Regions from separate parts of the Pseudomonas sp. GL_117 genome, predicted to be linked through region 3. Evidence: predicted binding sites of a transcription regulator. Region 3 holds the regulator's gene; each other region holds the start of a gene.

Region 1 (7,687 bases), 2.6 Mb from region 3:
CACCAAGACCCAGGGGTTCCTGGTGCGCTCGGTGGAGCGCATCGTCAACATGAACTGGGAAGAGATCCATCCACCGCCCAAGGGCACCGGCCGCGATCACTACCTCACGGCGGTGACGCGGGTCGATAACCAGTTGGTGGAAATCATCGACGTGGAGAAGATCCTCGCCGAAGTGGCGCCGACCTCGGAATCGATTTCGGTGGGTGTGGTCGACGCTGAAACCGCACACAAGGCAATTTCGTTGCGTGTGCTGACGGTGGACGACTCGTCGGTGGCGCGCAAACAGGTGACCCGTTGCCTGGAAACCATCGGTGTTGAGGTGGTGGCGCTCAATGATGGCCGCCAGGCCCTGGATTACCTGCGCAAGCTGGTGGATGACGGCAAGAAGCCGGAAGAAGAATTCTTGATGATGATTTCCGACATCGAGATGCCGGAAATGGACGGCTACACCCTCACGGCCGAGATCCGCAACGATCCACGCATGCAAAAATTGCATATCATCCTGCATACTTCATTGTCAGGCGTATTCAATCAGGCGATGGTCAAGAAAGTCGGTGCCGATGACTTCCTGGCCAAATTCCGCCCTGATGACCTGGCAAACCGGGTAGTCGACCGGATCAAGGCAGCAGATCACGGCTAGGGGCATTTGCCCCTGGCGGTCACACGATTTAAGAGGCGGTATCATTGTCTACGGGTAATTTGGATTTCGAACAGTTCCGGGTCTTCCTGGAAAAAGCCTGTGGCATATTGCTCGGTGAAAACAAGCAGTACCTGGTATCCAGCCGTCTCAACAAACTGATGGAACAGCAGGGCATCAAATCCCTGGGTGAGTTGGTGCAGCGTATCCAGGGCCAGCCGCGCAGCGGGCTCAAGGAAATGGTGGTCGATGCCATGACCACCAACGAAACCCTGTGGTTTCGTGATACCTACCCGTTTGAAGTGCTCAAGAGCAAAGTGCTCCCGGAGGCCATCAAGGCCAGCCCGGGCCAGCGCTTGCGCATCTGGTCGGCGGCGTGCTCCTCGGGGCAGGAACCGTATTCGATCTCGATGTCCATCGATGAGTTCGAGCGGACCAACATGGGCCAGCTCAAGGCCGGTGCGCAGATCGTCGCCACCGACTTGTCCGGCACCATGCTCACCAACTGCAAGACCGGCGAATACGACAGCCTGGCGCTGGGCCGTGGCTTGTCCCAGGAGCGCCTGCAACGTTACTTCGAGCCGAAAGGGGCAGGGCGTTGGGCGGTCAAGGCGCCGATCAAGAACCGGGTGGAGTTTCGCTCGTTCAACCTGCTCGACAGCTACGCCAGCCTGGGCAAGTTCGACATGGTGTTCTGCCGCAACGTGCTGATCTACTTCTCGGCCGAAGTGAAGAAAGACATCCTGTTGCGCATCCATGGCACGCTCAAGCGTGGCGGCTATTTGTTCCTGGGTGCTTCCGAGGCGCTGAACGGTCTGCCGGATCACTACCAGATGGTGCAGTGCAGTCCTGGGATCATCTACCAGGCCAAGTAAGCATCAAAAACGTGGGAGCCAGGCTTGTGTGGGGGCTGGCTTGCCTGCGATAGCATCACCTCTGTATCACTGAAGTACCGAGGTGTCTGCATCGCAGGCAAGCCAGCTCCCACACAAACCAGCTCCCACAGTTGTTTTTGCGGCAATCCTCTCAATAGCGGCAAACCCCATTGCCGCTTTACTGGCACCACGCGGAAACCCATTGCCGCTTTTCTGGCATTGCCGCCCGGCAACTTCCCCGCAAAGCCCTGAAACACGGGCCTTCGAAGAATTGGCACACACCTTGCTATAACCCTGTTAACGAAAAGCAGGTCAGCCTAAAGGTTTCCGCCATGAGCATCAGCTTCGATAAAGCGCTCGGTATCCACGAACAAGCCCTGGGCTTCCGCGCCCAGCGTGCCGAAGTCCTGGCCAACAACATTGCCAACGCCGATACCCCGAACTACAAGGCTCGGGACCTGGACTTCTCCGCCGTGCTCGCCGCACAGCAGGACAAGAACAAGAACGGCACCTTCGCCTTGAACATGACCAACAACCGTCATATCGAAGCGCAAGGCCTGAGCAGTGGGGACGAGTCGCTGCTGTATCGCACGCCGATGCAGCCGTCGATCGACCAGAACACCGTCGACGCCCAGCTGGAGCAATCGGCCTACGCCGAGAACTCGGTGAACTTCCAGGCCAGCTTCACCCTGCTCAACAGCAAATTCAAAGGGCTGATGTCAGCCCTGCGTGGAGAGTAAGCCATGTCCCTGTCCAGTGTTTTCAATATTGCCGGTAGTGGCATGAGCGCCCAGACCACGCGTCTGAACACCGTCGCCAGTAACATCGCCAACGCCGAAACCGTGTCGTCGAGCATTGACCAGACCTACCGCGCCCGCCACCCAGTGTTCGCCACCATGTTCCAGGCCGGTCAGAACGGCGGCAGCGACTCGTTGTTCCAGGAGCAGGGTGCCGCAGGTTCCGGCGTGCAGGTGTTGGGCGTGGTCGAAGACCAGAGCAACCTCGAAGCCCGCTACGAACCCAACCACCCTGCCGCGAACGAAAAGGGTTACGTGTACTACCCCAACGTCAACGTGGTCGAGGAAATGGCTGACATGATTTCCGCCAGTCGCTCGTTCCAGACCAACGCGGAAATGATGAACACCGCCAAAACCATGATGCAAAAAGTCCTGACCCTGGGTCAGTGATAAGGGGCGCCGAATAATGGCTATCGTTGATACAACATCAACCAATACAGCGGTGCAGAACCTTTTCAACACGAAGGTCAACACTGCCACCAACAATGTTGCGAGCGCTGCCACCGCTGCCACGGGCAACCAGTCCCTGGGCAAGGATGCATTCCTGCAATTGCTGGTGACTCAGCTGAAGAACCAGAACCCGCTGTCGCCTCAGGACAACGGCGCGTTCGTGGCCCAGCTGGCGCAGTTCAGCAGCCTGGAAGGCATCAACACGCTGAACGACTCGGTGAATGCGATCTCCAGCAACTTCAGCTCGTCGCAAGCGCTGCAGGCTTCGTCGCTGGTGGGGCGTTCGATCATCACCCAGACCGACAAGGCCCTGGTGGATACGAGCAAGAGCATGACCGGTTCGGTCGCGGTGACTTCGGCGGTGGGCAACGTCTCCATCAAGATCACCGACAAAGACGGCAACGTGGTACGCACCATCGACATGGGCGCCCAGAGTGCCGGCACTTCCGACTTTATCTGGGATGGCAAGAACGAAAAGGGCGAGGTTGCTCCAGCGGGCACCTACACCTTCGCGGCCACCACCAAGAACGACAAGGGCGACGCCGTTGCCTTGAGCACTTCGCTGCCAGCCACGGTCACCAGCGTGACCCTGAGCAAGACCGGCGGCGAAATGCTGCTGAACCTGGCGGGCGGCATGGGCAGCGTCAAGCTGTCGCAAATTCAGACTATCGGTACATAGAGCCGGCTAAATACGGCAGAAAGGGAGAGAAGCATGTCTTTTAACATCGGCCTTAGCGGCCTCTATGCGGCCAACAAACAACTGGACGTGACCGGCAACAACATCGCCAACGTCGCGACCACTGGCTTCAAATCGTCCCGTGCGGAATTCGCGGACATCTACGCCGCGTCCAAACTGGGTACCGGCCAGAACAGCATCGGCAACGGGGTGAACCTGGCGGCGGTGTCCCAGCAGTTCACCCAGGGTGACGTCAACAACAGCGGCGGCGTGCTGGACATGGCGATCCAGGGCGGCGGCTTCTTCGTACAGAAGGGCAGCGACGGCTCGCTGGAATACACCCGTAGCGGCGCCTTCCGTGCCGACAAAGATGGTTACATCACCAACAACACTGGCACCTCGCGCCTGCAAGGCTATGCGGCGGATGACAATGGCAAGATCGTCAAGGGTGGCCTGGTCGACCTGCAACTGAACCTGTCGAGCCTGCCGCCAAAGGCGTCCACCAAGGTGGATTCCACCAGTAACCTGAATTCGTCGGACCTGCCGATCGACCAGACGGCACACCCGTTTGATCCTACCAAGACCGACAGCTTCAACACCCAGTACTCCACCACGCTTTACGATACCCAGGGCAACGCCCACTCGATGGTGCAGTACATGGTCAAGACGGGCTCCAACGTCTGGAAGTCCTACACCTTGATCGACGGCCGCAACCCTGACGGTACTGCCATCAGCGGTTCCGACCCATTCGGCGTGACGGCGCCTGTCGCGTCGACGCTGACCTTTGACGAAGCCGGCAAACTCAAGACTATTGTTGCGCCGAATGTCGCTGGCACCACAATGACCGTTGACGACTGGGTTCCAGGCGGCATGGTCAACGGCTTGTGGCAGAAAAACGGTGCTAAAGCCAACCCTGACGGGATCGCCGTCAACATGGGCAACATTACCCAGTACAACTCCGCCAGCTACCGTAACCCGCCGGTCACCGACGGCTACGCCACCGGCCAGATCACTGGCTTGAAAATCGACGGCAGCGGCGTACTGTTCGCCACGTTCAGCAACCAGCAGAGCAAGGCCATCGGCCAGATCTCCCTGGCCAGCTTCAACAACGAACAGGGCCTGCAGCCATCGGGCGGCACCACCTGGAGAGAGACCTTCGCATCGGGCCAGCCGGGTTACGACGCCCCGCAAACCGGCACCCTGGGTTCGATCGTGGCCAACTCCCTGGAGAACTCCAACGTCAACCTGACCAATGAGCTGGTGGACCTGATCAAGGCCCAGAGCAACTATCAGGCGAACGCCAAGACCATCTCCACCCAGAGCACCATCATGCAGACCATCATTCAGATGACGTGATGCTGACCTGTAAATGGTGAAGAAAAACCCCTCGATGAGGGGTTTTTTTTGCAGATTTTTCTTGTGCCGAGCTCGTTTTTCCCGCGCATAAATCCGATTTTTGACACGGTTTATTTTGGAACTGGCTACGCCCTTTTCATTACCCATGAGATCAACAGGGGGCTCATTGAGGGGGGGGTATATGTTAAGAGGCAGCGTGCCGGCCCAGGTGTCATGGGGGGGATTCAGTCGTAATAACTATGCGGGTGGTTTCGGAAAAGATCAGAACAAGACCGACGATCCTCAGAAAGTAGAGACCGATAAACAGACCCTTTCGAACCTGCTCAAGGCGTTGGAGGACGCCCAAAAAACCTCCAAGAATCAGCTCGAGCAGGACTTGCGTGACAAACTCAATGAACTGCGAAAGTCGCTCGGCGAGAAAAGGTTCAAAGAGCTCATCGAGGAGCTGAAGAATGCTTCTGAGGCTTGGCTCGCTTTCTTGAAAGCGTTGTTCCCGAATATGTTTCCAGATGACGTACCACCAGCTCCACCGATTGATAACCGCGGTGGCGGTGGTGGCGGCGGCGGCGGCGGCGGTGGTGGTGGTGGTGGTGGTGGTGGTGGTGGTGGTGGTGGTGGCGGCGGTCGCCGCATTGTCAACCCAAGAGACTTTGGTGGCTCGGAGCCGATGTCCAATATTCCGCCTACCACGGGGGCTCGCTTTTACGACTACACGACCAGCGGCTGGAAACCGGGGGAGAAACCCAGTACAGAGTTCGGGCCTGGTAACATCTGGAGTGGTCTCTACCAGAAATACTTTGGAACCTGTGTGACTGTTGCAGCTTGCAAGGCGCTGATAATGCATCGCGGCAAGGACCCTCAGGACATCTTCGACAATGTCACCGAGACGGCCGACGGCTTTGACGTCACGATGCCGGATAAATTCCGTTGTTTTATTTCCAGAGACGAATTGAAGCAGGCCGCAGAATATGCGGGCTTTGAGGGGGATGATCCACAACTGCTGAGAACCGGCATCTTTCTGTATGCGGCAAGTGCCAAGCGTGCGCAGATTGAGGGTAATGGTCTGGATGACAATCCCGACGATGCCAAGCGCAGCTTTCGACATGCGATGCAAAGCCTGAACAACGGTGAAATGCCCCATGAGGCGCTAGACCGCCTTGGTTACAAAGGCCGTTACCGTGTAAGCACGAGCAATGAGCTCGCGAATGGTCAACTAGGGGTGGTGGCCTACAACGGGCACGCAATGGCTGTTATTGGAGGGCGTGTCGAGTTGTGGGGGCGCAGAGGAGGCAGACCTCAGGAAGGCATCGCGTACGCATTGATCTGACTGCAGCGCTTAACAAAAAAAACCGATAAACCCTATGCAGTCGGGGTTTATCGGGTTTATCAATCCCGGGCATTCACGCCCGGGACCGCCTCAGCTTATTGGCAGGCTTCGCAATCTGGCTCGTCAATCGCACAAGCCTTTGGCACTGGTGCCGGGCCGGCTGGCGCGGCGAGAACCGAATCGTCACCGTGGTTGCCGCCGCTGGAAACCGCGTTCAGCTTACCGGTGTTGATGGTCGATTTCTCGGTGCTGGTCGCGGCCAGGGCACGGAGGTAGTAAGTGGTTTTCAAGCCACGGTACCACGCCATGCGGTAGGTCACGTCCAGCTTCTTGCCCGATGCGCCGGCGATGTACAGGTTCAGGGACTGGGCCTGGTCGATCCACTTCTGACGACGGCTGGCGGCGTCAACGATCCACTTGGTGTCCACTTCGAAAGCGGTCGCGTAGAGCTCTTTGAGTTCTTGCGGGATGCGCTCGATCTGCTGCACGGAGCCGTCGTAGTACTTCAGGTCGTTGATCATGACCGAGTCCCACAGGCCGCGGGCCTTGAGGTCGCGAACCAGGTACGGGTTGATCACGGTGAATTCGCCCGACAGGTTCGATTTCACATACAGGTTCTGGTAGGTCGGTTCGATCGACTGCGATACGCCGGTGATGTTGGCGATGGTCGCGGTCGGCGCGATGGCCATGATGTTGGAGTTACGAATGCCTTTCTGCACGCGGGCACGTACCGGCGCCCAGTCCAGGGATTCGTTCAGGTCAACGTCGATGTACTTCTGGCCACGTTGCTCGATCAGGATCTGTTGCGAATCCAGCGGCAGGATGCCCTTGGACCACAGCGAACCCTGGAACGTCTCGTAGGCACCGCGCTCGTCGGCCAGGTCGCAGGAAGCCTGGATCGCGTAGTAGCTGACCGCTTCCATGGACTTGTCGGCGAACTCGACCGCAGCATCCGAACCGTAAGGAATGTGCTGCAGGTACAAAGCGTCCTGGAAGCCCATGATGCCCAGGCCGACCGGACGGTGCTTGAAGTTGGAGTTCTGCGCCTGTGGCACCGAGTAGTAGTTGATGTCGATCACGTTATCGAGCATGCGCACTGCGGTGTTGACGGTACGTTCCAGCTTGGCGGTGTCCAGCTTGCCGTTGACGATGTGGTTCGGCAGGTTGATCGAGCCCAGGTTGCAAACGGCGATCTCGTCCTTGTTGGTGTTCAAGGTGATCTCGGTGCACAGGTTCGAACTGTGGACCACGCCCACGTGCTGCTGCGGGCTGCGCAGGTTGCACGGGTCTTTGAAGGTCAGCCATGGGTGACCGGTTTCGAACAGCATGGACAGCATCTTGCGCCACAGGTCTTTGGCCTGGATGGTCTTGAACAGCTTGATCTTGCCTGGGTACTGGGCCAGGGCTTCGTAGTACTCGTAGCGCTCTTCGAAGGCCTTGCCGGTCAGGTCGTGCAGGTCCGGCACTTCGGATGGCGAGAACAGGGTCCACTGGCCGTCGTCGAAGACGCGCTTCATGAACAGGTCAGGGATCCAGTTGGCGGTGTTCATGTCGTGGGTACGACGACGA
Region 2 (7,687 bases), 1.3 Mb from region 3:
GCAGGTCGTACCGGATGTGATCACCCTGGCCAAGGCGCTGGGCAATGGCTTTCCCATTGGCGCCTGCCTGGCGCGGGGCAAGGCCGCCGAATTGTTTTCGCCCGGCCACCATGCCTCCACGTTTGGCGGCAACCCGCTGGCCTGCCGGGTCGGGTGCACGGTGGTCGACATCATGGCGCGGGACCAGATCCCACTGCGTGCGGCTGTCTCGGGGCGGCGCCTGTTGGCCACGTTGCAGGAGGCGTTGGGCAATCACCCGGACGTGGTGTCGATTCGCGGCCTGGGCTTGATGGTCGGCATCGAACTGAATCGCCCGTGCGCCGAACTGGTGGGACGCGCGCGTGACGAACAACACCTGCTGATCACCGTGACGCGGGGCACCACTATCCGCCTGCTGCCGCCGCTGATCTGCGACGACGCGCAGATCGACGACATCGCCGAGCGTGTCACTCGACTCCTGGCCCACAGCGCCTGACTTTTCACTCAAGGACCTCTTCACCATGTACGACTCAACGTTGACCCTTAAAGCTTTCGACCCTCAGCTGTGCGAGGCGATTCATAACGAAGAACATCGCCAGGAAGACCATGTCGAGCTGATCGCTTCCGAGAACTATGCAAGCCCCCTGGTGATGCAAATCCAGAGCACGGTGCTGACCAACAAGTACGCCGAGGGGTACCCGGGCAAGCGTTATTACAGCGGCTGCGAATACGTCGACGTGGCCGAGCGGCTGGCCATCGAGCGGGTCAAGACGCTGTTCGATTGCGACTACGCCAACGTGCAGCCCCATGCCGGTGCCCAGGCGAACGCCGCTGTATTCTTGGCGCTTATCAACCCCGGCGACACGGTGATGGGCATGAACCTGGCCCAGGGGGGTCACCTGACCCACGGTAACCCGTCGAACTTTTCCGGCCGTCATTACAAGATCGTGCCGTATGGCCTCGATCCAAAGACAGGCCTGCTCGACTACGACGAGATGGAGCGCATTGCCTTGGAAACACGGCCGAAGATGTTGATCGGTGGTTTCTCGGCCTACTCGCGATACAAGGACTGGGCGCGCATGCGCGAAATTGCCGACAAGGTCGGGGCGATCTTCTGGGTCGACATGGCGCACGTCGCCGGGCTGGTCGCCGCCGGTGAATACCCGGACCCATTGCCCCATGCCCATGTGGTCACCAGCACCACGCACAAGACGCTGCGCGGTCCTCGGGGCGGCCTGATCCTGTCCAAGGGGCAAGACGAAGCGTTTTACAAGAAGCTCGACTCGGCGGTGTTCCCGGGGGTTCAGGGGGGGCCGTTGATGCACCAGATCGCGGCCAAGGCGGTCGCGTTCAAGGAAGCGCTGACGCCTGAGTTCAAGACCTACCAGGCCCAGGTGGTGACCAATGCCCGGGCCATGGCTGCGGTGTTGCAGCAGCGCGGGTACAAGATCGTCTCGGGCGGCACCGATAACCACATGATGCTGATCGACTTGTCCGACCGGCCTTACACCGGCAAGGAAGCCGACGCGGCCTTGAGCAACGCCTACATCACCGCCAACAAGAACTCGGTGCCCAATGATCCACGTTCGCCGTTTGTGACCTCGGGCCTGCGCATTGGCACGCCGGCCGTCACCACCCGTGGTTTCGGCGTATTCGAATGCGAACAGTTGGCCGGCTGGCTGTGCGACGTGCTTGACGCAATGGAGCGCGATGACAGCGATAAAGTCGCCCATCATGTGCGCGAACAGGTGATTGCGCTGTGCCGGCGTCACCCGGTCTACCGTTGATCGGCCTGGCCGCAGGCGACTGGCCGGTATTGCAGCGCTTCGGCCAGGTGCGGGCGGGTGATGGTGTCCACACACTCCAGGTCTGCCAGGGTGCGGGCGACTTTCAACAGCCGGTGGGCGGCCCTGAGGGATAGGGTCAAACGCTCGCACGCGCTTTCCAGCCACGCTTCATCCGGCCTGGACAGCGCGCAGTGCCGGCGCAGCCCGGGCAAATCCAGGAAGGCGTTGGCGCAGCGCTGGCGGTTGTGTTGGCGCTCCCGCGCCTGGGCAACCTGCGCCGAGGCGGTGGCCGTGTTGTCGCCGCTTTGTGGCGTGGGGTTCAATGCGGTGGCTTCCCGGGCAACGGTCAGGTGCAGGTCGATGCGGTCCAGCAGCGGGCCGGAGAGTTTGTTGCGATAGCGCTGGATCTGTTCCGGCGTGCAGCGACAGCGTCCGCTGGCATCGCCCAGGTAGCCGCAGGGGCAGGGGTTCATCGCGGCCACCAGTTGAAAGCGCGCCGGGAAACTCACCCGGTCGCGGGCGCGGGAGATGACGATATGCCCTGACTCCAGGGGCTCGCGCAGTACCTCCAGGACCTTACGGTCGAACTCCGGCAATTCATCCAGGAACAACACGCCGTGGTGCGCCAGGGTGATTTCCCCTGGCTGCGGTTTCGACCCGCCGCCGACCAGCGCCGGCCCCGATGCCGAATGGTGCGGCTGGCGGAACGGCCGGTGGGGCCAATGGCTCAACGGCTCCAGGCTGACCACCGATTGAATCGCGGCGACCTCCAGGGCTTCCTGCTCACTCAGCGGCGGCAGCAGGCCCGGCAAGCGACTGGCAAGCAGGGTCTTGCCGGTGCCCGGCGGGCCGCTGAACAACAGGTTGTGCGCGCCGGCGGCGGCGATCAGCAAGGCGCGCTTGGCGGCGAGTTGGCCCTGTACCTCGCTCAGGTCCGGGTAAGGTCGGTTCAGGTACAACAAACCATCGGACTTGTAGGGCTCAATGGGCTGGTGCCCGTTCAGATGGGCCACCACTTGCAGCAAATGATCCACTGCAATCACCTTCAGCCCCGACGCCAGGCAGGCTTCCTCGGCATTGGCCCGCGGCACTATCACGGTGCGTCCAGCCTTGCGCGCGGCCAATGCCGCCGGCAACACGCCCTTGACCGCCCGCACGGCGCCCGACAAGGCCAGTTCACCCAGGCATTCGACCTCATCGAGCATCAACGCCGGCACCTGCACGCTGGCCGCGAGGATTCCCAGGGCAATCGCCAGGTCAAACCGCCCGCCGTCCTTGGGCAGGTCGGCGGGCGCGAGGTTGAGGGTGATGCGCCGGGCCGGGTATTGCAGCGCGCTGTTGAGGATGGCACTGCGTACGCGGTCCTTGCTTTCCTTGACCGCGGTTTCGGGCAAGCCCACCAGGGTGAGGGACGGCAGACCATTGGCCATGTGCACTTCAACGGTGACGGAAGGGGCTTCGACGCCGACCTGGGCGCGACTGTGGACGATGGCGAGGGACATGCTCGTTCCTTGAAATGGGGGCCGCATCCTGCGGGTTTTTCAAGGGTAGACGAGGAGTGAAACTATCGATGGCGGGAGGTTTTACAGAACGTATCCAGAGAGCGACGGGGCCAAATGTGGGAGCGGGCTTGTTCGCGAAGGCGGTGGGTCAGTCAATAAACTCGGAGACTGACACCCCGCCTTCGCGAGCAAGCCCGCTCCCACAATGGGCCGCGTTTATTCAGCAGATGGCGGCGTCAATCGTGCTTCCAGTTCGGCGACCTTCGCTTCCAGGCTCTCCAGCCGCGCACGTGTGCGGGCCAGCACGACCATCTGGCTGTCAAACTCTTCCCGGCTCACCAGGTCGAGCTTGCTGAAGCCGCTTTGCAGCAGCGCCTTGAACTGGCTTTCGATTTCGTTGCGGGGCAGCGGGGTGTCGCCGCTGAACAGGCGAGAGGCATGGCCGCTCAGGGCGTCGAGGAGATCTTTGGGCGCGAGCATGGGAAATATTCCGGAATAACTGTTGGCCGGCAGTGTATCACGCAGCGTCTATAGTCTTTTTCACTGCGTGGGGCGCACGCTTTTCGCGCAACGTGCCGTCCGGCGGCGCACTGTTTTTGTGCGCAATACAGCCGCCAAAAAGCCCCGACGGTGGGCAAAAGTGGGCAAAGGACTGATTTCAGTGATTTTTACGGAGCTGGCAAGGTTTCTGCTTAGACGATCATGACCCATGCACTGATGCAGTCGCTGTGACGAATGCAGTGCGCCGACGGATCAGGGGTACAGGTTTCGTCACCAGTGGTTCGCTGGTGTCGCAATGGCAACTGCCGTTGAGACGATGCGTTACAAAGCCAGGCACTGCGCTTAGACTTGAGACGGGTTTGTTTTCCTGGGGCAAGTCCACCAATTCGGGAGAGAGTTTTCATGAAGCTAGTCACTGCCATCATCAAGCCGTTCAAGTTGGACGATGTACGCGAGTCGTTGTCCGAGATCGGCGTGCAGGGCATTACCGTTACTGAGGTCAAAGGCTTCGGTCGGCAGAAGGGTCACACCGAGCTGTATCGCGGCGCGGAATACGTAGTCGATTTCCTGCCGAAGGTGAAGATTGATGTCGCCATTGACGACAAGGATCTTGACCGGGTTATCGAGGCGATAACCAAGGCGGCCAACACCGGCAAGATCGGTGACGGCAAGATCTTCGTGGTCAATCTGGAACAGGCTATTCGCATCCGTACCGGCGAAACCGATACCGACGCAATCTAAGCCGCCAAACCCCAACGCCCCAGGAGAAAACAATATGACTCTGCGTAAATTCGCAGGGCTAGGAGCCCTGTTGTCCATCGTAATGCCAAGCCTGGCCATGGCGGCAGACGAAGTGGCTGCTCCAGTCCTCAATTCCGGCGACACGGCGTGGATGCTCACATCCACCGCGCTGGTGCTGTTCATGACCATTCCAGGCCTGGCGCTGTTCTACGGCGGCATGGTGCGCTCCAAAAACATTCTTTCCGTGATGATGCAGTGCTTCGCCATCACCGGCCTGATCAGCATCCTGTGGGTCGTCTACGGCTACAGCATCGCCTTTGATACGACCGGGATGGAGCAGGGCGTCGTCAACTTCAACTCCTTCTTCGGCGGCATGGGCAAGGCGTTCCTGGCGGGCGTGACCCCGGCCAGCATCACCGGGCCTGCGGCACTGTTCCCCGAGGCGGTGTTCATCACCTTCCAGATGACCTTCGCGATCATCACTCCGGCGCTGATCGTCGGTGCCTTCGCCGAGCGCATGAAGTTCTCCGCGATGCTGATCTTCATGGCGATCTGGTTCACCCTGGTCTATGCGCCGATCGCGCACATGGTCTGGAGCGGTAACGGTGGCCTGCTGTGGGACTGGGGCGTGCTGGACTTCGCCGGCGGTACCGTGGTGCACATCAATGCCGGTGTGGCTGGCCTGGTGGCGTGCATCGTGCTCGGCAAGCGCAAAGGCTACCCGACCACCCCGATGGCCCCGCACAACCTGGGTTACACCCTGATCGGCGCGGCCATGCTGTGGGTGGGCTGGTTCGGCTTCAACGCCGGTTCCGCCGCTGCGGCCAACGGCACCGCCGGTATGGCGATGCTGGTCACCCAGATCGCGACCGCTGCTGCGGCGCTGGGCTGGATGTTCGCCGAGTGGATCACCCATGGTAAGCCAAGCGCACTGGGCATTGCCTCGGGTGTCGTGGCCGGCCTGGTTGCTGTAACGCCAGCCGCAGGCACCGTGGGCCCGATGGGCGCCCTGGTGATCGGCCTGGTGGCCGGTGTGATCTGCTTCTTCTGCGCTACCAGCCTCAAGCGCAAGCTGGGCTACGACGACTCCCTGGACGCCTTCGGTGTGCACGGTATCGGCGGTATCGTCGGTGCAATCCTGACCGGTGTGTTCGCAGCGCCAGCCCTGGGCGGCTTCGGCACCGTGACTGACGTTGCTGCGCAGGTCTGGATCCAGTGCAAAGGTGTCGGCTTCACCGTGATCTACACGGCGATCGTGACCTACATCATCCTCAAGGTGCTGGACATGGTCATGGGCCTGCGGGTTACCGAAGAGGAAGAGGCTGTCGGCCTCGACCTGGCACAACACAACGAACGCGGCTACAACTTGTAAGTACGCGGAAAAAAGATGCCCGGCTTGCCGGGCATTTTTTTGCCTGGCGTTTTTCAGTGTCTCAACGCTGTAACGGTTTTTGCGTTGTGTTTGTGATGGGGCACACAAGCCACTTTCAAGCATGCGAATGTCTTACAGGCATGTAGGCGTATTCGGCACTTTGTTTTTTCCCTGAGCGCGCTAGAATGCGCGCCGATGGGCGCAGAACTGTATTTATCCGGCGAGCAGCGTGAACACGGCGGTGCTCGTAAAGTCCTCGCCATCTTGCACGGTGATGGGGCATAAGCCACTGGTTATCCGGTGGATGTTGATTTTTTTCCAGCGGCCTCGACAGGGGATGAAGCTGGGCTATAACTAATCTGCTTTTCGCAAGTCATGAGGTAGAACATGAGCGACGATGATCTGGAAAACGACGACCTCGAAGTAGGTGATGACGACGAGACCGATGAAGGTCTTGAAGTTGCAGCGGATGATGGCAGTGCCGACGAGGTCGATGACAGTGGCGACGACGCTGCTGCTCCCAAGGCCAAAGGCAAAGCCAAGGCCGCCGTTTCGGTAGATGAACTGCCGAGCGTTGAAGCCAAGAACAAAGAGCGCGATGCGCTGGCCCGCGCGATGGAAGAATTCCTCGCCAAAGGCGGCAAAGTGCAGGAAGTCGAGGCCAACGTGGTGGCGGATCCACCGAAGAAGCCGGATAACAAGTACGGCAGCCGACCTATCTGAGGTCAGCCACTTGCTTGTAAGAAAAGCCCGCCGTCGCTGCGGGCTTTTTCATGTCTGGAATAATTTCCTAAGGCCCACCGCATACCCAATGTGGGAGCGGGCTTGCTCGCGAATGCAGTCTGTCAGTTACGGATGTGCTGACTGACACACCGCATTCGCGAGCAAGCCCGCTCCCACAGGTTTGATCTGCGTTTTTACTGCCAGCCGCGAAGCAACTCTGGCAATTGCGCCAGGTTACGAATCTCGGCATCCGGGCGCTTATCTGCATCCCACACCTTGCCCGTCGGGTTGAACCACACCGCCCGCAAACCCGCCTGCTGCGCCCCGGCAATGTCATCCCCTGGATGATCGCCGATATGCACCGCCGCACTGGCCTCCACGCCGCCGCGCTTCATAGCCTCCTGAAACAATCGCGCATCTGGCTTGGCAATCCCGATGTCTTCGGCGCGCAGGGCAAAGTGGAAGTAGTCGGCCAGGCCAACGCGCTGCACATCGGCATTGCCGTTGGTGATTACCCCCAGCAGGAAGTGCTGACGCAGCGCTTGCAGCATCGGTTCGGTTTCAGGGAACGGGGTGAGCTGATGACGCGCATGAATGAACGCCTCAAAACACACATCGGCCATTTGTGTGGCCTCGGGCTGTGGATAACCGGCCTCTTCAAAGGCATGCATCAACACCCGGTGGCGCAGCACGCTGATGCGGTGCTTCAGCTCCGGATGGCGCTCCAGCACCTGCTGGCGCAGGCTGGCGAAATGCTCCAGGGGCAAGTCGCCGACCTTCGAGGCGTGGGTCGCCAGCCATTCACGCATCGACGCTTCGGCGCTGATGATGACGGGTACGTTGTCCCAGAGCGTGTCGTCCAGGTCGAAGGTGATCAGCTTGATACTCATGAGTCGCCGCCCTTGATGCGTTTGGCCCGTGGATGGGCGCTGTCGTACACCGTTGCCAGGTGTTGGAAATCCAGGTGGGTGTAGATCTGCGTGGTCTTGATGTCGGCGTGGCCGAGCAGTTCCTGCACCGCGCGTAGGTCCTGGGATGATTCGAGCAAATGGCTGGCGAAGGAGTGGCGCAGCATGTGCGGG
Region 3 (7,687 bases):
CAATGGCGACATTGACGTGGTGACTTCGGTGGGCAACCTGGCTTACTTCGAGCAGAAGCAGTCGCCGACCGACAGCGGCCCGATGAAGGGCTACGGCAAGACCATCCAGTATCACGCCCAGCAGAACCGTATTGTCCTGATCGACCAGGCCAAGGTCCTCAGCCCGGACGGCAACTCCACGGAAGGTGAGAAAATCACCTATGACACCGTGAAACAGATCGCCAACGCCGGCCGCGCCAATGGCGCCAAGGTGACTGCGCCACGTCCGCGTATCGACATGGTTATCCAGCCGAAGAAGAAGGCCGAGTAATGGCAACCCTGAAAGCCCAGCATCTGGCCAAGGCCTATAAAAGCCGCCAGGTCGTGCGCGACGTCAGCCTGTCGATCGACAGCGGCCAGATCGTCGGCTTGCTCGGCCCCAACGGCGCCGGCAAGACCACCTGCTTCTACATGATCGTCGGCCTGGTCCAGGCGGATCAGGGTCGCGTCCTGATCGACGACCTGGATGTCAGCCACCAGCCAATGCACGGTCGTGCACGGGCCGGTATCGGCTATCTTCCGCAAGAAGCGTCGATCTTCCGCAAACTGTCGGTGGCCGACAACATCATGGCGATCCTCGAGACCCGCAAGGAACTCGACCGTGATGGCCGTCGCAAGGAGCTGGAAAGCCTGCTGCAGGAATTCCACATCAACCACATTCGCGACAACCTCGGCATGAGCCTGTCCGGCGGCGAGCGTCGTCGTGTGGAAATCGCCCGTGCCCTGGCCACTGCGCCGAAATTCATCCTGCTGGACGAACCGTTTGCCGGCGTCGACCCGATCTCGGTCGGCGACATCAAACAGATCATCCACCACCTGAAAGCCAAGGGCATCGGTGTATTGATCACCGACCACAACGTGCGTGAAACCCTCGACATCTGCGAAACCGCATATATCGTCAACGATGGCCAACTGATTGCCGAAGGCGACGCCGCCACGATCCTGGCCAACGAATTGGTGAAGGAAGTCTACCTGGGTCACGAGTTCCGCCTGTAAACACCGTGGTGTCACGGCCGCTGCCAAGATGCGCGGGAGTCAATGAAAACCTCCGGATTTTTATTGTTACCGTGCTCTAGGCAAAGCCCCCGACATCAGGCATATAATTTGCTTATGTTTGGCGCTCACGCGCCCTGTCGTGGATGGCGCATTGCGCCGGCGAATAAGGTGTTAAGCCCCTGCCATGAAACCATCGCTAGTCCTGAGAATGGGCCAGCAGCTGACGATGACACCGCAGCTGCAACAGGCCATCCGCCTGCTCCAATTGTCGACCTTGGACCTGCAACAGGAAATCCAGGAGGCTCTGGAGTCCAACCCGATGCTCGAACGCCAGGAAGAAGGCGACGACTTCGATAACGCAGACCCGCTGGCCGACAACATCGAGCAAAAACCCAATTCCGACGTGCAGGAACCTTCCTATCAGGAAACCGCCCCAACGGTGGATAACCTGGAAGAAGGTGAATGGAACGAACGCATTCCCAACGAACTTCCCGTGGACACCGCCTGGGAAGACGTCTACCAGACCAGCGCCAGCAGCCTGCCCAGCAACGACGATGATGAGTGGGACTTCACCACCCGCACCTCCGCCGGCGAAAGCCTGCAGAGCCATCTGTTGTGGCAATTGAACCTCGCGCCGATGTCGGACACCGATCGCCTGATCGCCGTGACCCTGATCGACTGCATCAACAACCAGGGCTACCTGGACGAGACGCTTGAGGAGATCCTCGAAGCGTTCGACCCGGAACTGGACATCGAACTGGACGAGATCGAAGCCGTCCTGCACCGGATCCAACAGTTCGAACCCGCCGGCATCGGCGCCCGCACCCTCAGCGAATGCCTGTTGCTGCAATTGCGCCAACTGCCTGCCAAGACGCCTTGGCTCATTGAAGCCCAGCGCTTGGTGACCGACTACATCGACCTGCTGGGTAGCCGCGACTACAGCCAGTTGATGCGCCGTATGAAACTCAAGGAAGACGACCTGCGCCAGGTCATCGAACTGGTACAGAGCCTCAATCCGCGCCCGGGCTCGCAGATCGAGTCCAGCGAAGCCGAATACGTGGTGCCTGACGTCATCGTGCGCAAGGACAACGAACGCTGGCTGGTGGAGTTGAACCAGGAGTCGGTGCCACGCCTGCGGGTCAACCCGCAATACGCCGGCTTTGTACGCCGCGCCGATACCAGCGCCGACAACACCTTCATGCGCAACCAGTTGCAGGAGGCCCGCTGGTTCATCAAGAGCCTGCAAAGCCGCAACGAAACCCTGATGAAAGTCGCCACCCAGATCGTCGAGCACCAGCGCGGCTTCCTGGAATATGGCGACGAAGCGATGAAACCGTTGGTGCTGCATGACATCGCCGAAGCAGTCGGCATGCACGAATCGACGATTTCACGGGTGACCACGCAGAAATTCATGCATACCCCACGGGGTATTTATGAGCTGAAATACTTTTTCTCCAGCCACGTCAGCACCTCCGAAGGCGGCGAATGCTCGTCCACGGCGATCCGCGCGATCATCAAAAAACTGGTTGCCGCGGAAAATCAGAAAAAGCCATTGAGTGACAGTAAGATCGCTGGTTTACTGGAGGCACAAGGCATTCAGGTCGCCCGTCGAACCGTCGCCAAGTACCGCGAGTCCCTCGGGATCGCGCCTTCCAGCGAGCGTAAGCGTTTGATGTGACGGGCGGGCCATAGCGTTCCAGTGGTGGGTATTCCTGCCCACCGCTTTATGCACTGGCAACGAAGGAGAAGCTGTATGCAAGTCAACATCAGTGGACACCAACTGGAAGTGACCGAACCGCTGCGCGCCTATATCGGCGAAAAACTCAAAAGAATTGAGGGGCATTTCGACAAGATCACCAACGTGCAAGTCATCATGACTGTCGAAAAGCTGAAGCAGAAAATCGAAGCCACCTTGCGTATACCCGGCGGGGAAGTAGTCGCCAATGCCGAGCATTCAGATATGTATGCCGCCATTGACGACCTGACCGACAAGCTGGATCGCCAAATCAAAAAGCATAAGGAAAAGCAGCAGAGCCTCCTCCAGGGCACAGGCCGCTAACACTCCCCACCCATGATTCGACTTGAAACCATCCTGACCCCCGGCCGTTCCCTCGTGAACGCGCCGGGTGGCAGTAAAAAGAAAGCCCTTGAGCAAATTGCCAACCTGATCAGCCGCGAAGTGCCTGACCTGGAGATGCAAGATGTCTACGAGGCTCTGATTGCCCGTGAAAAACTCGGCTCCACCGGTTTTGGCAACGGCATCGCCATTCCCCACTGCCGCCTCAAAAGTTGTGAGGCACCTGTCAGCGCCCTGCTGCACCTGGACGCTCCCATCGATTTCGACGCCATCGACGGCGCCCCGGTCGACCTGCTGTTTGTTCTGCTGGTCCCGCAAGCCGCCACCGATGCGCACCTGGAACTGCTCCGGCAGATCGCCAGCATGCTCGACCGCAAGGAAGTACGCGACAAACTGCGCAGTGCCAGCAGCAATGAGGCGCTGTATCAGGTAGTCCTGGATGAACAGAACGGGCAGTAATCATGCGTTTGATCATCGTCAGCGGCCGTTCCGGCTCGGGTAAAAGCACCGCCCTCAACGTACTTGAGGACAGTGGTTTCTACTGCATCGACAACCTGCCCGCCGGCCTGCTGCCAGAGCTCGCGGAACGCGCGTTGATCCACACCGAGCTGGCGCAACCGCTGGTGGCCGTATCGATCGATGCCCGCAACCTGCCCAGCCACCTTGAGCGGTTCCCGCAACTGCTCGAGGAAGTTCGCGCCAAGCACATCCATTGCGATGTGCTGTACCTGGACGCCGACGAAGAGACCCTGCTAAAGCGCTTCTCTGAAACCCGTCGACGCCACCCCCTCAGCAGCCCCCATCGTTCCCTGGCAGAAGCCATCGAGGACGAAACCAAGTTGCTGGGGCCGATCATTGACCTCGCCGACCTCAAGATCAACACCACCGGGCTCAACCTGTACCAGTTGCGTGATGCCATCAAGCTGCGCCTGCTGAACCAGCCCGAGCCGGGTACGGCATTCCTCGTCGAGTCGTTTGGCTTCAAGCGCGGCATGCCGGTGGACGCCGACCTGGTGTTCGATGTGCGCTGCCTACCCAACCCTTATTGGAAACCGGAACTGCGTGACCAGTCCGGGCTGGACCAACCTGTGGCTGAATACCTGGCAGCGCAACCGGATGTCGAGGAGATGTTCCAGGACATTTCCAGCTACCTGCTCAAATGGCTGCCGCGCTTCGCTGCAAGCAATCGGGCGTATGTCACCATTGCCATTGGCTGCACCGGCGGCCACCACCGCTCGGTCTACCTGACCGAACGCCTGGGCCAACTGCTGCAAAAAACCCTCAAGAACGTCCAGGTTCGCCACCGCGACCTTAGCTGAAAGGAACACCCCCGCGATGCCTGCTCTGGAAATTGAAATCATCAACAAGCTGGGGCTGCATGCCCGGGCTTCCGCGAAGTTCGTCGGCGTTGCCGGGCAGTTCCCCTGCCAGATCCGCGCGGGGCGTACGCCAGAGTCCATGGTCGATGGCAAAAGCATTATGGCCATGATGATGTTGGCCGCCGGCAAGGGCACCCGAATTCACTTGAAGACGGAAGGCGAGCAGGAGCAGGAAGCCATGGACGCCCTGGTGGCGCTGATCAACAACTTCTTTGATGAGGGTGAGTGACACCCTTGAAGACGGGCGTGAAGTCGCTACGACTTCAGCCCAATGCGGTATCCATCACCATCATCAAACAAAACCCAATGCACAACCCCAGGCTGGCGAGCATCTCGTGACCGTTGCGCCGCGACTCGGGGATGACCTCGTGAGTCACCACCAACAACATGGCCCCCGCGGCGAGCGCCAGCCCAAGCGGCAACAGCACTTCAGCCAGGCTTACCAACCAGGCGCAGAGCACCGCGAACACCGGCTCGACCAACCCTGAAGCAGCTCCGATCAGGAACGCCTTGATCCGCGACATCCCTGCCCCGGCCAACACCAACGCAATCACCAAGCCTTCGGGCACATCCTGCAAGGCAATGCCCATGGCCAGGCTGTCGGCATCGGGCATTGCGCCGCCCGCCGAAACACCCACGGCCATGCCTTCGGGGATGTTGTGGGCAATGATGGCAAACACAAATAACCAGATACGCGGCGGGATCACCGGGTGATCGGGCGTGCCTACCAGCATTTCCGGGCTGGCACCGGAGACCTTGCGATCAACCAGATACAACCCCAATGCCCCCAGCATGATGCCAACGCTGATCAGGCCACTGGCCCCCCAAGGCGAAAGCCCCAGGCCTTCGGCGGCGGCGATGCCCGGCACGATCAGCGAAAATGCCGTCGCCGCGAGCATGACCCCGGCACCAAAACCCAGCAAGGTGTCACTGAGCGCCACCGGCATGCGCCGAATCACCAGCACGGGCACCGCACCGAGTGCCGTGCCCAGTGCGCAGATCGCGCCGCCTTGCAGCGCGCGCAGGATTCGCGGCTCCAGGTTCAGCCAGTCCAGCCCATGGGCCACCAGCAATGCAGTCCCTGCCAATAGCAGCAGCGAGCCAAACGCATAACGAAACATCCGCCCGCTGCTGACCGCCAGTGTTTCAGTGCCCATAGTCGGCCTTAGATCTTGTTATGGAGGTGAATGTCAGGCCAAGGCGGCCTGATAGCGTGAGGCAACTTCCGGCCAATTGATCACGCTATAGAACGCGTTGATATATTCCGGACGCCGGTTCTGATAACGCAGGTAGTAGGCATGCTCCCACACGTCCAGGCCGAGGATTGGCGTGTTGCCATTCATCAGGGGGCTGTCCTGATTACCGCTGCTTTCGACGACCAGGGTCTTTTGTGGAGTAACGCTCAGCCAGGCCCAGCCGCTGCCGAAACGGGTCAGTGCGGCTTTGGTGAAGGCTTCCTTGAAGCTCTCGAAACCGCCCACCTGCTCGTCGATAGCCTTGCCCAGCGCGCCCTCAGGCTTGCCTCCGCCTTGTGGCGACATCACTGCCCAGAACAACGAGTGGTTGGCATGGCCGCCACCTTGGTTGATCACCGCAGCGCGCAGTGTTTCCGGCAATTGCTGCACACTGGACACCAGTTTCTCTACCGGCCAGCCCGCGAACTCGGTGCCTTCGACGGCAGCGTTGAGGTTATTGATGTAGGTCTGATGGTGCTTGGTGTAGTGAATCTCCATGGTTTGCGCATCGATATGCGGCTCCAGGGCGTCGTAGGCGTAAGGCAAGGCAGGCAAGGTGTAGGACATCTCAATGTGCTCCGTAATAAGGACTGTTGCGAGTCGACGCATCCTGTTGCGCCGCGGTGCTGCCCAGCAGGCGATGGGTACGCGGGTACTCACCGTGATCGCTGATGAAATTCAACAGTTCAATGTAGGTCTTGCTGCTCTGGCGTAGCGCCGCCTCGCGTAACTGCGGGGTCAGGCGCGGGTCCTGCATCGCATGCAACAAGCGCTGGTGAATGGCGCAGAGGTACTCCGCGCTTTCTTCCGGCTGGTTCAGACGCAGATGCAGGTCCGCCAGGTTGTGATGGGAAATGACAAAAGCCGCCACCGCTTCGTCGGCATCCGCCCAGCGTTCGAACAACACTTGGGCCAGGGCCAGGGCTTGCAAATAGGCCTCGCGAGCGTCAACCAACTCGCCTTGCATAAAGCAGCGATTGGCCCGTTCGATCGTGCGTTTCCAGTGCTCCATGGTGAGCCTCCAAAGCAGTGTCGGTGATTACACGCCGCCGGCCGTGAGCTTTTCCGGGTCCAGCAGGACTTCCAGTTGGCTGCGGGGCAAGTCGGTGTGCTCCAGGGCGACATCAATCACCGGACGGCCCTGCTGATAAGCCTTCTTGGCGATTTCAGCAGCCTTCTGGTAACCGATGATCGGGTTGAGCGCGGTGACCAGGATCGGGTTACGCGACAACGCTTCCTTGAGCTTGGCTTCGTTGACCTTGAAGCTGCCAATCGCCTTGTCCGCCAGCAGACGGCTGGAGTTGGCCAGCAATTCGAGGCTGCTGAGCAGGTTCTGGGCGATGATCGGCAGCATTACGTTCAGCTCGAAGTTGCCGGACTGGCCTGCGACGGTGATCACCGTGTCATTGCCGATCACTTGGGCCGCGACCATGGCAGTGGCTTCCGGAATTACCGGATTGACCTTGCCCGGCATGATCGAGGAGCCCGGCTGCAGGCCCTCAAGCTCGATTTCACCGAGACCGGCGAGCGGCCCGGAGTTCATCCAGCGCAGATCATTGGCGATCTTCATCAGCGATACCGCGGTGGCTTTCAACTGACCGGAAACAGCGACAGCGGTGTCCTGGGAGCCGATCAGTGCGAAGAGGTTCTTGCCCGGCGTGAATGTGACGTCGGTCAGCCTGCTCAGTTGCTGGCTGAAACGTGCGGCGAATTCCGGATGCGCGTTGATCCCGGTGCCGACCGCAGTGCCGCCCTGGGCCAGGGCCTGCAGGCTTGGCAGCAGGTCCTGCAGATGGCCGATATTGGCCTTGAGTTGCTGCGCCCAGCCATTGAGTACCTGGCTCATGCGCACCGGCATGGCGTCCATCAGGTGGGTGCGACCGGTCTTGATGAACGGGTGGACTTCTTCGGCCTTGCGTTCGATCACCTGCACCAGATGCAGCAGGGCCGGCAGGGTTTGC

What was found. Region 3 encodes sigma-54, which starts transcription at its own class of promoters, with help from an activator protein. Its sites were predicted from a motif close to ANTGGCATNNANNTTGCTNT; they were not measured.
Region 1: the regulator sigma-54 is predicted to act here: its motif matches at 1,783-1,802, upstream of flgB (flagellar basal body rod protein FlgB).
Region 2: the regulator sigma-54 is predicted to act here: its motif matches at 3,944-3,963, upstream of glnK (P-II family nitrogen regulator).

What each region holds. Positions count from the first base shown of each region.
Region 1 covers NZ_CM174418.1:4,696,728-4,704,414, reverse strand. The annotation lists gene AC3ISR_RS21315 (chemotaxis protein CheV) at 1-640, shown strand, start outside; gene cheR (protein-glutamate O-methyltransferase CheR) at 685-1,512, shown strand; gene flgB (flagellar basal body rod protein FlgB) at 1,845-2,252, shown strand; gene flgC (flagellar basal body rod protein FlgC) at 2,256-2,699, shown strand; gene flgD (flagellar hook assembly protein FlgD) at 2,716-3,438, shown strand; gene flgE (flagellar hook protein FlgE) at 3,472-4,791, shown strand; gene AC3ISR_RS21285 (hypothetical protein) at 4,973-6,118, shown strand; gene AC3ISR_RS21280 (ribonucleoside-diphosphate reductase subunit alpha) at 6,214-7,687, opposite strand, start outside.
Region 2 covers NZ_CM174418.1:5,984,920-5,992,606, reverse strand. The annotation lists gene AC3ISR_RS27500 (aspartate aminotransferase family protein) at 1-475, shown strand, start outside; gene glyA (serine hydroxymethyltransferase) at 501-1,766, shown strand; gene AC3ISR_RS27490 (YifB family Mg chelatase-like AAA ATPase) at 1,757-3,268, opposite strand; gene AC3ISR_RS27485 (accessory factor UbiK family protein) at 3,485-3,748, opposite strand; gene glnK (P-II family nitrogen regulator) at 4,172-4,510, shown strand; gene AC3ISR_RS27475 (ammonium transporter) at 4,545-5,882, shown strand; gene sutA (transcriptional regulator SutA) at 6,270-6,605, shown strand; gene AC3ISR_RS27465 (HAD family hydrolase) at 6,800-7,495, opposite strand; gene xerC (tyrosine recombinase XerC) at 7,492-7,687, opposite strand, start outside.
Region 3 covers NZ_CM174418.1:1,024,777-1,032,463, reverse strand. The annotation lists gene lptA (lipopolysaccharide transport periplasmic protein LptA) at 1-310, shown strand, start outside; gene lptB (LPS export ABC transporter ATP-binding protein) at 310-1,035, shown strand; gene AC3ISR_RS04490 (RNA polymerase factor sigma-54) at 1,220-2,713, shown strand; gene hpf (ribosome hibernation-promoting factor, HPF/YfiA family) at 2,789-3,094, shown strand; gene ptsN (PTS IIA-like nitrogen regulatory protein PtsN) at 3,107-3,571, shown strand; gene rapZ (RNase adapter RapZ) at 3,574-4,431, shown strand; gene AC3ISR_RS04470 (HPr family phosphocarrier protein) at 4,448-4,720, shown strand; gene AC3ISR_RS04465 (ZIP family metal transporter) at 4,755-5,648, opposite strand; gene AC3ISR_RS04460 (superoxide dismutase) at 5,682-6,293, opposite strand; gene AC3ISR_RS04455 (DUF2753 family protein) at 6,295-6,738, opposite strand; gene AC3ISR_RS04450 (class II fumarate hydratase) at 6,766-7,687, opposite strand, start outside.